3 regions of the Blastococcus sp. SYSU DS0619 genome follow, and region 1 is predicted to be linked to each of the others. Evidence: predicted binding sites of a transcription regulator. Region 1 holds the regulator's gene; each other region holds the start of a gene.
What was found. Region 1 encodes LexA, which represses DNA repair genes until DNA is damaged. Its sites were predicted from a motif close to TCGAACANNTGTTCGA; they were not measured.
Positions count from the first base shown of each region.

Region 2: a site for LexA is predicted at 2,292-2,307, ahead of dnaB (replicative DNA helicase). Genes of this name have one in related genera too.
Region 3: a site for LexA is predicted at 1,429-1,444, ahead of ACI79T_RS11315 (DUF222 domain-containing protein). Genes of this name have one in related genera too.

Region 1 is NZ_JBJHAM010000021.1:45,552-50,212, reverse strand. Features, by position in the region: gene nrdR (transcriptional regulator NrdR) at 33-587, opposite strand; gene ACI79T_RS18085 (hypothetical protein) at 1,006-1,788, opposite strand; gene ACI79T_RS18080 (LysM peptidoglycan-binding domain-containing protein) at 1,917-2,420, opposite strand; gene lexA (transcriptional repressor LexA) at 2,630-3,394, shown strand; gene ACI79T_RS18070 (hypothetical protein) at 3,399-4,442, opposite strand; gene ACI79T_RS18065 (phosphatase PAP2 family protein) at 4,414-4,661, opposite strand, start outside.
Region 2 is NZ_JBJHAM010000006.1:97,209-101,869, forward strand. Features, by position in the region: gene ACI79T_RS10305 (hypothetical protein) at 1-580, opposite strand, end outside; gene dnaB (replicative DNA helicase) at 837-2,207, opposite strand; gene rplI (50S ribosomal protein L9) at 2,862-3,308, opposite strand; gene rpsR (30S ribosomal protein S18) at 3,320-3,556, opposite strand; gene ACI79T_RS10325 (single-stranded DNA-binding protein) at 3,595-4,089, opposite strand; gene rpsF (30S ribosomal protein S6) at 4,092-4,379, opposite strand; gene ACI79T_RS10335 (hypothetical protein) at 4,591-4,661, opposite strand, start outside.
Region 3 is NZ_JBJHAM010000007.1:128,106-132,766, reverse strand. Features, by position in the region: gene ACI79T_RS11315 (DUF222 domain-containing protein) at 182-1,411, opposite strand; gene cobG (precorrin-3B synthase) at 1,601-2,782, opposite strand; gene ACI79T_RS11305 (reverse transcriptase family protein) at 2,836-4,170, opposite strand; gene ACI79T_RS11300 (siderophore-interacting protein) at 4,626-4,661, shown strand, end outside.

The DNA.
Region 1 (4,661 bases):
ACTGCTGTCTATCGGGTGGCACTGACGGTTTCTCAGGTGCTGGAGGGGCTGGCGGAGGGGACCGGCTGCCCCCGGCCGCCACCCCGTCGGCGTAGCGGCGGATCCCCCTGCATGCCCGGCAGCGGCGGGGCGCCCGCCGTGACGTGCCGGGCGCGGAGCTCGGTGATCTCCTTCTCGAAGTCCTCGAGCGAGGTGAAGGCCCGGTACACGCTGGCGAAGCGCAGGTACGCGACCTCGTCGAGCTCGCGCAACGGACGCAGGATCGCCAGCCCGACCTCGTGGCTGGGCACCTCCGCCGCGCCGCTGGCGCGGATGGCGTCCTCCACCTGCTGGGCGAGGAGCTTGAGCTGGTCCTCGTCGACCGGCCGGCCCTGGCAGGCGCGCCGCACGCCGGCGACCACCTTGCTGCGGTTGAAGGGCTCGCTGACGCCGTTGCGCTTGACGACGGCGAGCACCGCCTCCTCGACGGTGGTGAACCGCCGTCCGCACGCGGGGCAGGACCGGCGACGCCGGGTGGTGGCGCCCTCGTCGGCCTCGCGCGAGTCGATCACCCGGCTGTCGGCGTTGTGGCAGAACGGGCAGCGCACGGTGGTTCACCCCCTCTCCTCGCTGGTCCGCCACGGGCCGGCTGTGGACCCTCCTGGGGACATCCGGTGGATGCACCGGGGAGAACCTGAGGATCAGCCTGTGGACGGGCTTACAGCTCTGTAACTACTAGATGTAGGGGAACCCTAGGACGGCCCACACAAGATGTGCAAGTGATCGTTTCGTCGGCGTGTTCCGCCCCGCCACTGCCGTGCCCAGGCGGAACACCCACACCCAGCAGTCACACGACATGCCGGACCGACACGCGGATCCACGCCCGTCGAGGGGCGCGCGCCGTGCACCGCACACCTCGTCGGGGCGCGGACACCACCGGCCGAGCCCCACGGCGCAGCGGCCGGATCGACGCACGGACGGCGCCGGGTACCGGGCGGCCGGCGCCGTCGAGGGGGTGCGTTGCGGTCAGGCGCCGCCGAGACCGCCGTGCACCCGCGGGCGGCGGCGGGACTGCGGGACCTGGTCGCTCAGGCGCATCGGCCGGGTGAGCAGGTCGGCCTCGAGGCCGGCGGGCGGCGGCCAGCCGCGCCCGCCTGGGTTCGTCTCCACCGGGAGGGCACCGCGAGCGGCCGGGACCGACCACGCCGCGGTGTCGGGGTGGTCGTCCCGCGAGGCGGCCGGCACCTCGGCGGCGGCGGCGGCGACGTCCCCGGCCACAGTCGCGAGGAAGGCCGTGTCAGCCGCGCGGTGACGACCGGCCACGGCGTCCGGCGCGGGGGCCCGGTGCCGCCCCGACGGGGGCACCGGGACGGACGCCGCGGCAGCCACCTGCACGCCGGCGTCCTCGGGAGCCCTGCGGCGCCCGCCGGGGCCGACTGCCGGGGCCGACTGCCCCACGTGGTCGCGGACCAGCGGCAGGCTGGCGGTGGTCTCGGCACCACCGGGACGCGCACTCCGCAGCGCGGACACCGCCTGGGCGGCGGCCATGTCCTGCGTCACGCGGGGCGCCGCCACGACGGCGACCTCTGGGCTCGCGGGCGGCTCCGGCAGCCGCAGGGTGGAGAGCTCGGTCCAGGCCGTCTCTTCCACACCGCCCACGGCCACCCGCACCCACACCTGGCACGCGCCGGAGTCGTCGTGCCGCCAACCCAGCAGCTCACCCGCCCACCACGCGCCCGCCTGGTAGACCTCGACGGCCTGGGGCTGGCTGGTGAACACCGCGGCGCGGTTCTCCATGACGCTCGACACACGCAGACCGTAGGTCGCTGACCAGCACAGACCGTGAACGTCCACGTACTGAGGGTTGACGAAGTCGCGGGGCCAGCTTGTGCACCTTGTGCAGCGCCCGGCCGGTGCGCCCGACCACGACGAGTAGATCAGGGCAGCCGGAGCACCTGCCCCGGCACGATGGCCGATCCCGGCACGTCGTTGAGCCGCTGGATGCCGTCGACGACCTCCCGCACGTCGCGCTCCCCGGCGACCGTGCTCGCGATGGACCAGAGCGTGTCACCCGGCTCTACGACGACGCTCGTCGTCCCCATCAGCTCCAGCCCGCCCCTGCCGTCACCCAGGACCGCACTGACGAGTGCGACGACGGCCAGCGCGAGCAGCAGTGCCACGACCACCAGCAGCCGCCGGCCCCGTGCGGTGAGCCGCAGCGGTGGCAGCGCCGGCTCACCCCGCCGCTCCCCCGCAGTCCGCCGCACCCCGGCAGACCCGGGCGACGGCGCCGCCGGGGTGCCGGGCGGCGCGGGTGCGACCGCGTAGGCCCGCGGGACCGGCGGCAGCACGCGCAGGTGCCGCGCCGGCCGCGTCCCCGCCCGCCCCCCCGCCGCACCCGTCGTCTCCTCGCGCACCGACACCGTCGCACTGCTGGTCATCGCTTCCTGCCTCTCACCTGGCCGGATGCCCCCGGCCCGAACGTGTGTTCGATTCGAACGTCTGTCCGATGTCTACCGCACGGGTCCGACAGGAGCGACGCGACACGGGCGACTTTCGAACACCTGTTTGAACTGGCCGGCGATCGGCGCTACGGTCGCTGCGACGACCAGGGTCGATCAGCTGCGCAGGCAGCCGGCGAGGAGGAGACGTGGCGGACTCGAGCGGGACGTCCGGCGGCCGACGAGGGACCCGGGGCGCCGCCCCGGACACGGCCGACGCCTCGGCGTCCGTCCGCACCTTCCCGGACCGGACGGCCGACGGCGACGGCCTGACCCAGCGGCAGCGCCGGGTGCTGGAGGTCATCCGCGACTCGATCGACCGTCGCGGCTACCCGCCGTCGGTCCGGGAGATCGGCGAGGCCGTGGGCCTGTCGTCCGCCTCCTCGGTCGCGCACCAGCTGTCGGTCCTCCAGAAGAAGGGCTGGCTCCGCCGCGACCCGAACCGGCCCCGCGCCCTCGACGTGCGACTACCCGGCGACGCCGGCCGCGGCGTCGCGGCGGTCGAGCCCCCGGCGGTCGGGGACGGCGAGCGGGCCTCCGCACCGACGTACGTCCCCCTCGTCGGCCGGATCGCCGCCGGTGGTCCGGTGCTCGCCGAGCAGGCGGTGGAGGACGTCTTCCCGCTCCCCCGCGAGCTCGTCGGCGAGGGCACGGTGTTCATGCTCAAGGTGGCCGGGGACTCGATGGTCGAGGCGGCCATCTGCGACGGGGACTGGGTCGTCGTCCGCCAGCAGCCGACCGCCGAGAACGGCGAGATCGTGGCCGCCATGATCGACGGCGAGGCGACGGTCAAGACCTACAAGCGGCGCGACGGGCACGTGTGGCTGCTGCCGCACAACCCGGCCTACGAGCCCATCCCCGGCGACGAAGCGACGATCCTCGGCCGGGTCGTCTCGGTGCTGCGCCGGGTCTGACCGGTCAGGAACGGCGGCGCAGCCGACCGCCGAGCCAGACGACGACGGTGGCTACGGCGGCGGCGATCAGGGCGGCGGCGATCGGCGATCGGTCCGAACGCACCAGCTCGTCGAAGCCGGACAGCGGGTCCGCTGCCGGTGCCGCCGTCGGGACCGGGGCGCCGGCCGGCAGGGGCACCACGGTCACCGCACTCGGCAGCCCCTCGCTGGCGACCACGAGCGCACGCGAGTCGGTGGTGAAGCTGATCGCCTCCCCCTGGGGAGACTCCGGCAGCGCCACGCGGGTCGGCTCGCCGCCCAGTGCGCCGGCGATGTCCGATCCGGTCAGCGGCCACACGTAGGCATCGGTGTAGGTGCGCAGCGCCACGGCGTTGCCGTCCGACGCGACCGCCCCGCCGGTGATCATCAGCTGGCCGGCGCGGCCGACCGGGCCCCCCGGTGTGCCGGTGAGCGTCACGTTCACGGTGGCGACCTGCTCCATGGCCACCGTCCCGCCGTCGACGAGCGGCCCGCTGGGCCGGTACACCCCGCTGGACCCCAGGACCTCCTTGGTCACCACGTACGGCGTGCCGTCCGGCGCCATCAGCAGGCCCTCGGCGTCGTGTGCGCCGTCGGGGTAGGTCAGCCGGTGCAGCGCAGTCGTGCCGTCGGGGCGCAGGACGTGCAGTGCGACGGTTGCCCGGTCGGTGTTGTTGTCGCCGGTGTCGGCGATCCAGACGGCGCCGTCCGGGCCGACCGCCAGGTCTTCCGGGTCGTACGGGTCCACCGGGCCGGTCTGGACGTCGACGACCGCGCAGCCGCCGTCGAGCCCGTACACCGCGACCTGGTCGCCGCCGTCGTTGAGCGCCAGCATCTGCTCGCCCACGACCACCAGCCCGGACAGCTCGGCGAGCCGCGGGTCGGTGATCGAGCACCGCACCGTCGGGGCACCGTCCTCGGCGAGAGCCGCGCCCGGGCCCACGGTCACCAACCCGCCCGTGAGGGCGGTCGCCAGCAGGAGCCGCCGCCTCAGGGCGCGGCTATCCGGTCGGTCGGCCTGCTCGGGCACGTACCCAGCGTGACAGAACCAATGCGTCGAGTGCATGAACCACGCCCAACAGGACGATCCCCACGGCCGCTCCCACGACGGCGTCGGTGACCCAGTGGAAGTCCAGCGACACCATCGCCACCCCGGTGGCGACCGGCCCCGCCACGCTCAGCCACCAGAACGTGCGCTGGACCGCCGGTGGCAGCCCGTACTCGACGGCCTGCCACCGGGCGACGCCCC
Region 2 (4,661 bases), on a different contig from region 1:
TCCCCGCCGCCGGGAAGACGCCGTCGATCTCCAGGCCCGGGCGCTCGATGCCGACCGCACGGAGGGCGCGGCCGGACTGGATCTGGAGGTTGAGGTCGACGAGCCCGTCGGTGGCGCTCAGGGTCGTGAAGGTCTCGTCCGTGGCTGCGGCCCCGGGGCCGTTCTGGACGCTGATGCGGTAGGTGGTCCCGGGCGCCAGCTGCTCGGCCGGGTGGGCGTAGAGCGTGTTCGTGGCCGGGTCCCAGACGACGCGGTCGACGCCGGTCCGCCAGCTGCCGCGCGCCTCCTGGACGGTGATCCGCTGCGCGGCCTCGGCCGGGTCGACCGCGGCGTCGAACTGCACCGCGAGGCGCGGGTCCAGGTCGAAGCCGTCGAGCTCGTTGAGGCGCTCGACCAGGCCGCAGGTGAGGGCCGCGCCGCAGCCCTCGGTCGGCAGGGCCACCCGCAGGCCGGTGAGCTGCCGCGGGTCGGGGACGGTCAGGTCGTTCGAGGGGAACACCGAGACCGGTTGGGCCTTGGCGGGGGCGGCGAGCGCCGGCGAGGCCGTGGCGGTCAGCGCCAGGGCGCCGACGACCGACACGGTCGCCCGACGCCAGGAACGTGAGGACAAGAGGTCTCCAATGACTGTGGGGGCCCTCTTCCTAGCCGACGGTGACGCGGGCCACAACGCCGGATGCCCGCATCTCCGCAGGTCGCAGCGCTGTGCTGGACGGAACGGTCCGTCGGCAGTGCTCCGCGCCCAGTCGGAGATGCACCCTCCCCGGCGGACGCCGTCACGCAGCGAGGCCCGGGACCGACCGGTCCCGGGCCTCGCTCACGCAGTCGATCGGTGCTGCTCAGTTAGCCATGTCCACGAAGCGGCTGTAGTGGCCCTGGAAAGCGACGGTGACGTTGGCCGTCGGGCCGTTGCGGTGCTTGACCAGCATGATGTCGGCCTCGCCGGCCCGCGGGGACTCCTTCTCGTACATGTCCTCGCGGTGGATCATCATGACCATGTCGGCGTCCTGCTCGATGGAGCCGGACTCACGGAGGTCCGAGAGCATCGGCTTCTTGTCCTGACGCTGCTCGGAGCCACGGTTGAGCTGCGACATCGCGATGACCGGGACCTCGATCTCCTTGGCCAGCAGCTTGAGCGCACGGGAGAACTCCGAGACCTCCTGCTGGCGGCTCTCGACGCGCTTGCCCGACGTCATCAGCTGCAGGTAGTCGATGACCACGAGCTTGAGGTCGTTGCGCTGCTTGAGCCGCCGGGCCTTGGCGCGGATCTCCATCATGGTCATGTTCGGCGAGTCGTCGATGTAGAGCGGCGCGTCGGCCACCTCGCCCATCCGCCGCGCGAGCTTCGCCCAGTCCTCGTCGGAGAGCGTGCCGGCGCGCATGTGGTGCAGCGGCACCTTCGCCTCGGCCGACAGCAGACGCATGGTGATCTCGTGCTTGCTCATCTCAAGCGAGAAGATCACCGCCGGCATCTGGTGCTTCACCGTGGCCGAGCGGGCGATGTCCAGCCCCAGCGTGCTCTTGCCGACACCGGGACGGGCTGCGATGACCACCATCTGGCCGGCCTGGAGCCCGTTGGTGAGCTCGTCGAGATCACGGATGCCGGTGGGGACGCCGCGGGCGGTGCCGCCGCGGGATGCGATGGCGTCCAGCTCGTCCATCGTCGGCTGGAGGACGTCCTCGAGGCGCGAGTAGTCCTCGCTCATCCGCTTCTCGGTGACGTCGTAGATCTCCTGCTGGGCGCGGTCGACGATGTCGTCGACGTCCCCCTTGCCGCCGGCGGCGCCGTACCCGAGCTGCACCACTCGGGTGCCGGCTTCGACCAGGCGGCGCAGCACGGCCTGCTCGGCGACGATCGCCGCGTAGTAGCCGGCGTTGGCCGCCGTCGGCGTCGAGGCGATGACCGTGTGCAGGTAGACCGCACCGCCCATCTTGGACAGCTGGTCGGTGCGGTTGAGCTCGGCGGCGACGGTGATCGCGTCGGCGGGCTCGCCGCGGCCGTAGAGGTCCAGGATGCAGTCGAAGATCACCTGGTGCGCCGGCCGGTAAAAGTCGTTGCCGTGCAGCACCTCCACGACGTCGGCGATCGCGTCCTTGCTCAGCAGCATGCCGCCGAGCACCGACTGCTCCGCCGCGACGTCCTGGGGCGGCTGCCGGTCGTACTCCGGCGCCGTCACGGACGGTCGGCTGAACTCGTCGGCCACCGCCACGGGGGTACCTCCATCTCCTTGCGGGCGCGCCCGCATGACCACTGCACGCAGGGGAAGTGCGCGAGCTCGGCGGGCGCCGCCGGACCGAACGTCCGTTCGATCCATGCCTACCGGAGGGGACCGACAGTCCGCCGTCCCCGTGGTGGCCGGAGAGGACGTTAGGAAGCTGCGGCGGGAGAGTCCACCACCGCTGTGCACGTCGATCTGCACAACTTGTGGACAAGTCGGTGGACGGGGGCGTGTCGACATGTGGAGAAAGCGGGGGACGGCGAGCTGCCGTACCCGCGCGCACCCCGCCCCACCTGCACGGACGCCGCCCACCGGGTGTGGACGGAAGAAACTTCTCGAGAAACTTCGCGGCGTCGCACCACGTGTCACAGCGGTGCCCCGGGCCCGGTTCCGAGCCCGCCCGCGTCGCAGTGGGCCGGGGCGCCGGCGCCCCTGACGGGCCCCTGCGGGCGTGCGGGCGCCGGTGGGCGGTCCGACGTCCGGGCCGGCACTCCCGGACCGGCCCCGGCCGTCTCAGCGGGTTCCGACCCGGCCGGCGGTCCGGCGCCAATTGCACACCTCCGGAACGCCACGAGGGGCGCCGGACAGGTGTCCGACGCCCCTCGTGGGCGGTGCATCCGCCTTCCGGCGGGAGGGCCTTGCTGCCTATCCGGCGACGACGTCGATCGTCAGCTGGGAGGTGACCTCGGGGTGCACCCGCACGGTGACGGTGTGCTGGCCCGTGGTCTTGATGCTGCTGGGCAGCTCGATCCGGCGACGGTCGAGCTCCGGGCCACCGGCCGCGGTGACCGCCGCGGCGACGTCGGCGGTGGTGACGCGGCCGAACAGGCGACCGCCGTCACCGGCGCGCGCCGGCACCTGCACGGTCAGGCCGTTGAGCCGGCCGGCCAGGGCCTGCGCCTCCTCGTGGGAGGCCACCTCGCGGGCGGCACGCGCCCGGCGCAGGGAGTCGACCTGCTTCTCGGCACCCCGGGTGGCCACGATGGCCAGCCCGCGGGGCAGGAGGTAGTTGCGGCCGTAGCCGCCCTTGACCTCGACGGTGTCGCCGGAGGACCCGAGACCGGTGACCTCCTGCGTCAGGATCAGCTTCATGGTGCTCATGATCAGCGCGCCGTGGAGGTGTAGGGCAGCAGCGCCATCTCACGGCTGTTCTTCACGGCCGTGGCGACGTCGCGCTGGTGCTGGCTGCAGTTGCCGCTGACGCGGCGGGCACGGATCTTGCCGCGGTCGGAGATGAACTTCCGCAGCAGGGTCGTGTCCTTGTAGTCGATGTAGGTCGCCTTGTCCTTGCAGAACTGGCAGACCTTCTTCTTGGGCTTGCGAACAGGGGGCTTGGGCACCTGGTTCTCCAGAGAGATTCAGTCAGAGAGGAAGAGGATCAGAACGGCGGTTCGTCGGACGGACCGGCGGGCGTCGACCACGGGTCGCTCGCCCCGCCACCGCCGCCGCCACCACCGAAGCCGCCGCCACCGCCGCCGCCGCCACCGAAGCCGCCGCCGCCCTCACCGCGGGAGGCCTTGGTGACCTTCGCGGTGGCGTAGCGCAGGGACGGGCCGATCTCGTCGACCTCCAGCTCGATGACGGTGCGCTTCTCGCCTTCCTTCGTGTCGAAGGAACGCTGCTTGAGGCGGCCGCTGACGATGACCCGCGAGCCGCGGGTGAGCGACTCGGCGACGTTCTCCGCGGCCTGACGCCAGACGTTGCAGCGGAGGAACAGCGCTTCGCCGTCCTTCCACTCCTGGGACTGGCGGTCGAAGGTGCGCGGCGTCGACGCGACGGTGAAGTTCGCGACGGCGGCGCCCGACGGCGTGAAGCGCAGCTCCGGATCGGCGGTCAGGTTGCCGATGACGGTGATGACGGTTTCGCCGGCCATGGTCAGTGGACCTCGGGGCGCATCAGCTTCGTGCGCAGCACCGACTCGTTCAGGTTGAGCTGGCGGTCCAGCTCGGCGACCGCGGCGGGCTCGGCCTGGATGTCGATGACCGCGTAGATGCCCTCGACCTGCTTCTTGATCTCGTACGCCATCCGGCGACGGCCCCAGATCTCGGTCTTGACGGTGCCACCGGAGTTGGTGACGACGGTCAGGAACCGGTCGAGCGAGGGCGCGATCGTGCGCTCCTCGAGATCGGGGTCGAGGATGACCATCAGTTCGTAGTTGCGCATGGAGAAACCCCACCTCCTCTGGTCTCAGCGGCCGCAGACGATCTGCAGCAGGAGGGTCGTACATGCGTCGCGCGCCCCGGCAGCAGCCGGAACGCGCGGGCCCAGGCTACCAGCGATGCGGGACCGGCCACCAGGCGCTGTCCACAGGGCTGCCCGCGACGACGACCACCGGCCCGGAGAGCAGAGCAGCCGTCGTGGGTCTCCTCCTGCGTCAGCGGGTCCCGCGGGCCGCCTGAGCGGTGCGCACGAGCGCCGCGGTGACCGTCGCCAGCGCCACCACCG
Region 3 (4,661 bases), on a different contig from region 1:
CTGCTCCGGGGAACGGCGGGCAGGCTGGATCCCGATGGTCACGACCGTCGCGACCGCGTGCTCGGAGGCAACGGGTCGCGGACGGACCAGGTCCAGCCCACCGCCGCACGCGCAGGTCGCGTTGACGGCGCGCCGACGGCCCCGTCCGGACGCTCGGAAGGGGTCGTCGTGCGTCGGTGGCTCAGCCGGTGCGCGAGTGTTCGGGTTCGCCGGTGATGCGGGGGAAGATCAGGATCTCGGTGCCGTCGGGCCGGTAGGTGTGCCATCGGCCGCTGCTATCTCGAACGATGGAGAACCCGTGGTGGACCTCCGTGTGGTGCCGCTCGCACAACAGCCCGGAGTTCTCCAGCGAGGTGTCCCCGCCGTCGGCCCAGTGCACGAGGTGGTGCACGTCGCACCAGTGGGCCGGGGCGTCGCAGCCGGCGAACACGCATCCCCGGTCGCGGTACTCCACCGCGCGGCGCAGCGGCGGCGGGACGACCCGGTGTCGGCGGCCCAGGTCCAGGAGCTCCCCGTCGGGGCCGATGACGATCCGGGAGATGTTGCCGTCGCACGCCAGCCAGCGGGCGCGGGCGGCGGAGATGGTGGCTCCGAACCCGGTGGTCGCCGCGGCCGGTCCGGTGGCGGGGTCGACCAGGTCGGCGAGGTCGACGCGGACCACGACGTGCGGCTTGACCGTGCGCAGGACCGGCAGGGCGCCGGTGGCGAGTTGGTTGTCGGCGAGCTGCACCAGGGCGTCGGCGGACTGCTGGGCGCGGGTGCGGGTGTCCCCGGCGGGGCGGGTGGCCTGCACGATCGACTCGACCGCGGACTGCAGCTTCTCCCCGCCGACGGCGTCGAGTTCGCCGCGGAACCCGACGCTGCCGTCGGCGTGGGTGGTGAACACCAGTGACCGGCCCTCGGTGGGATCGGGTTCGGGGCCGTCGGGGTCGAGCCGGGCCAGGTAGTGGTCCACCACCTGGCGGAGTTCGGCGTGCGGGCGACTCGCGGCGACCTCGGCCAGGGTTGCGTCGACCCCGGCGAGGTCGACCTGCTGGGCTCCGGCGGCGGCCACGTTCCCCGGTGCGGCGACCGGCGCGATCACCGCGACCTGCTCCGCGGTCACCGCACCCGCGGCGAACGCGGCCCGCACCGCCGGTAGCTCGGGCAGCGCCCGCCCGGAGCGCACCACCCGCGACGCCGCCGCCGACGACAGCCGGGCGTGCCCGCGCAGCCAGGAGGCCATCGTCTTCTGCCCGTCGTGCTCGGCGGCGGAGGTGACCTCGCACTCCCGCACGGTCCGGGTGACTTCTGCGGAAAGCCGGTTCTGCGCGGTCAGCAGCGGCCGCAGCCGATCGAGCAGCTGCGCGCCGAACCGGCCGGCCAGGTCCTCGCCCGCGAGGTCGTCCAGCGCGGCCGACAACCGGTCCAGCGCATCACCTGCAGCGGTCGAACACATGTACGGGATCCTACCGAGCACAGGACTCGGCGGCAACGCGAAACCGCAGGTGAGAGCCCTGTCCACAGATCAGTGGGACGTGTTGACAGGAGTGCCGCAGAGGGAGGCTGCGCCCGCGCGCCGGGCGCGCCGTCCCCTCCGGGCGCGGCGTCCAGTTCGAGGTCAGCCAGGGTTGCCGCTGTCTTCGATCCGGTAGCCGGTGCCGGTCGCGACCACGTCGACCACCTCGCCGGCAGGGCGGCCGCAGCGTCGCCCGCACCCGGCCCAGTGCTGGCGGGCGCCGTCGGCCGGCAGCGCCCCCGAGGCGACCGCGCGGGTCGCGTCGGACCGCACGTCGGCGAGCGACTTCGCGCAGCCCGGCCGTCCCGCGCAGGCGGTGACCCACAGCCAGGCGCTGCCGGGGTCGAGCACCAGCCCGACGGCCGTGAGGGCCGGGAGGGCGGAAGCGTCCGGGAGGTCGGGGACGACGACGCTGCGCCACGGCGTGAGCTGGACCCCGGCCGCCGCGGTCCCCGCCAGGAGGTCGGCCTGGTCGGCCGTCAGTCGGCCGAGCGGCACGACCGCGACCAGCGCCGTCCGCCCGTCCTCCTGTCGCACCGGCCCGGCCGGCCCGATGAGCGGGGGAGCCGGGACGTCGAAGAGCGGACCGACCGGGGTGTCCAGGGTGGCCGCGATGCGGGCCGGGCCCTCGGTCAGCTCGGACACCCGCCACGCGGTGCCGCCCTGCACCCGGCGCTCGGCAACGAACGCGCGGGTGGCGGCCACCGCCAGCGCGACGGCGTCCTCCGGGGTGGCGCGCAGCCCGCTGTCGGCGCCGGCCAGGAGCAGCGCCACCTCACCCGCGTCCAGCGCGAGCAGCCCGACGTCCGGGGCCTGCCCCGCGACGTCGCCGCGGCCGTCGTCGAACGCGGCGAGGAAGCGGCCGGGCAGTTCGGCGAGGGCGGGGTCGGCGCACAGTGCGGCGTCGAAGGCCGGCACCCAGGGGCGCACGTCCAGCAGCCCGCCGGCCCGGCCGCTGAGCACGCTGGCCAGCACGTTGCGCGCCGTCTCGTGGGTCGCGCTCGGCAGCAGCCCGGCCGCCGCCAACCGGTCGCCCAGCTCCGGCTCCGCACCCGGGCGGAGGCCGCGCAGCTGGACGTTGCCGCGGCTGGTCAGCTCCAGCGCCCCGTCCCCGAGCTCCCGGGCGGCGGCGGCGAGGACCCGGACCTGGGCCACCGTGAGCGCGCCACCGGGCACCCGCACCCGCGCCAGCGCGCCGTCGGCGGCCGCGTGGGTCTGCAGCGCACCGGGGCAGGCGTCGGCGCGCTCCCGGAGCGGTGGGGTGCGGATCCCGGCTGATGACATGGCGCCCGCGAGGCTACGTCGCCGGCCGGGGCCCCACCGCGGGCCGTGGCGGTTCAGCTCCAGTCGACGCGGTCGGCCAGCGCGTGCAACCGGGCGCCGAACGCCGGGTCGACCGATGCGGCCCAGGCCACCCGGCCCAGCACGTGGTCCCGGAAGGTGGCGGCGTCGCGCCCGCGGAGCTGGGTGGTCCACCCGCGGGTGGCGCAGTTGTGCAGCAGGGCGCGCAGCGCGTCCCGCTCGCGGCGGGGCAGCGCCGGGTGGTCGTTGACCACGACGCCCAGCACGTCCTGCCGGCGGGCCGAGCTGATCGTGCGGGTCTTGGCGGGATTCACCCGGAAGCCCTCCTCCCGGGCGATCTCGCCGACCAGGTCGGCGAGCCGCCCGCGGCCCACCCGGGTGCCGCCGCTGAAGGTCAGGTCGTCGACGTAGCGGGTGTAGGTGGCGTCGAACGCCGCGGCGAGCGCAGCCAGCCAGCGGTCCAGCCGGTAGCAGACCAGGTTGGCCAGGGCGGGGGACGTGGGTGCGCCCTGCGGTACGTGCGGCACGGCCAGCCGCGCGCCGAGCCGCCGGTGCCGCTCCCGCGCCGTGGGGTCGTCCGGCAGCGGGACGCGCCGCCACACGGCGGCGGGCAGCACCGTCGTCACCAGGCCGGTCACCGCGTACGCGACCGGTTCGGGGAGCCCGGCCTGGCCCAGCAGCAACCCGTGCACCCGGGCGGCGGGGACGCTCGCGAAGAAGTGCTCCAGGTCCATCCGCAGGACGACGGCGGCCCGGGCGTGCGGTGCGGCCGCCGTCCGCACCGACCGGCCGCGGACGCAACCGTGCGCGGCGTCGTGCACCGGGACCGGGTCGAGCACGTGCCGCAGGAGCCGGCGCTGGATCTCCTTCAGCCGGGGCTTGGGGGCGGCGAGCAGCCGCATGCCGGCCGGGCGGTCCACGGCCCGCCAGCGGTAGTGGCGCAGCGGCTCGGCCGCCGTGCGCTCGAGGTTGCGGGCGTCGGCGAACCAGGCCAGCTCGCCCTGGTCCAGGTCGAGCAGCCGGGCCAGGACGTCCAGGTCGGACAGTTCGACCGTCGGGAGCCGGGGCCGGACCACGGAGGTGGGGACCGGCGCCCAGTGCACCACCCGGGGTGGCACGTCGGCCTCCTGGCCGCGCGCCCAGCCCTGCGTCGTCCGGAGGAATCGGGCCAGCTCTCGCGGTCGGTCGGCCGGCGGGTGCCGGTAGGCGTCGAGCACCTCGCCCACCAGCGTGCCCACCCAGCGAGGGGCCCTGCGGTACCCCAGCGCGACGGCGACCCGGCGGACCATCGGCGGCCGTCGCCACCGTCCGGCGAGTAGTGCGGTCGCGATCCCGGCGGCCACGACCTCGGCCTGGCGGGCGGTGGTCACGTCCCGGGACCCGGGAGTGGACGGCGGGGAGGGCAGCCGCTCCGTGACGGAGGCGCCGGGACGTGCGCGGAGCGCGCCGTCCGGCGGGTGACGCATCGTCCAGCTCTGGTGCGAGGCCCCGGGGTTGCCCCGGAGGAACCGGCTCCTCGCCGGTCGTCCTGCCCTCCCCGCCGCACCCGGCCACCGTAGGGTGCCGATCCGGTCCTGACCAGGCTCGATGGGCCGGACCGGGCCGCCCCGGGTGTCCCGGTGCGTCTCGGGGCTGGCGCCGTCACGGTTCCAGCCGAGGGCCGGCCGGTCGGCGGTCGTCGGCGGCGAACGCGCCGCGGCCGGCTCGCGCTGAGCCGCGATGGGCCGGATCCGTAGGTTAGCCTGCCCTAACCCGCAGACGGCGGCGCGCAGCCGGGGAGCCGATGGACCGGTGGTCCCGGCACACGCAACGAGAGGAAGACGCGGTGCAGCACGGGTGGGAAGGCGTGGTCCTGAAGGCG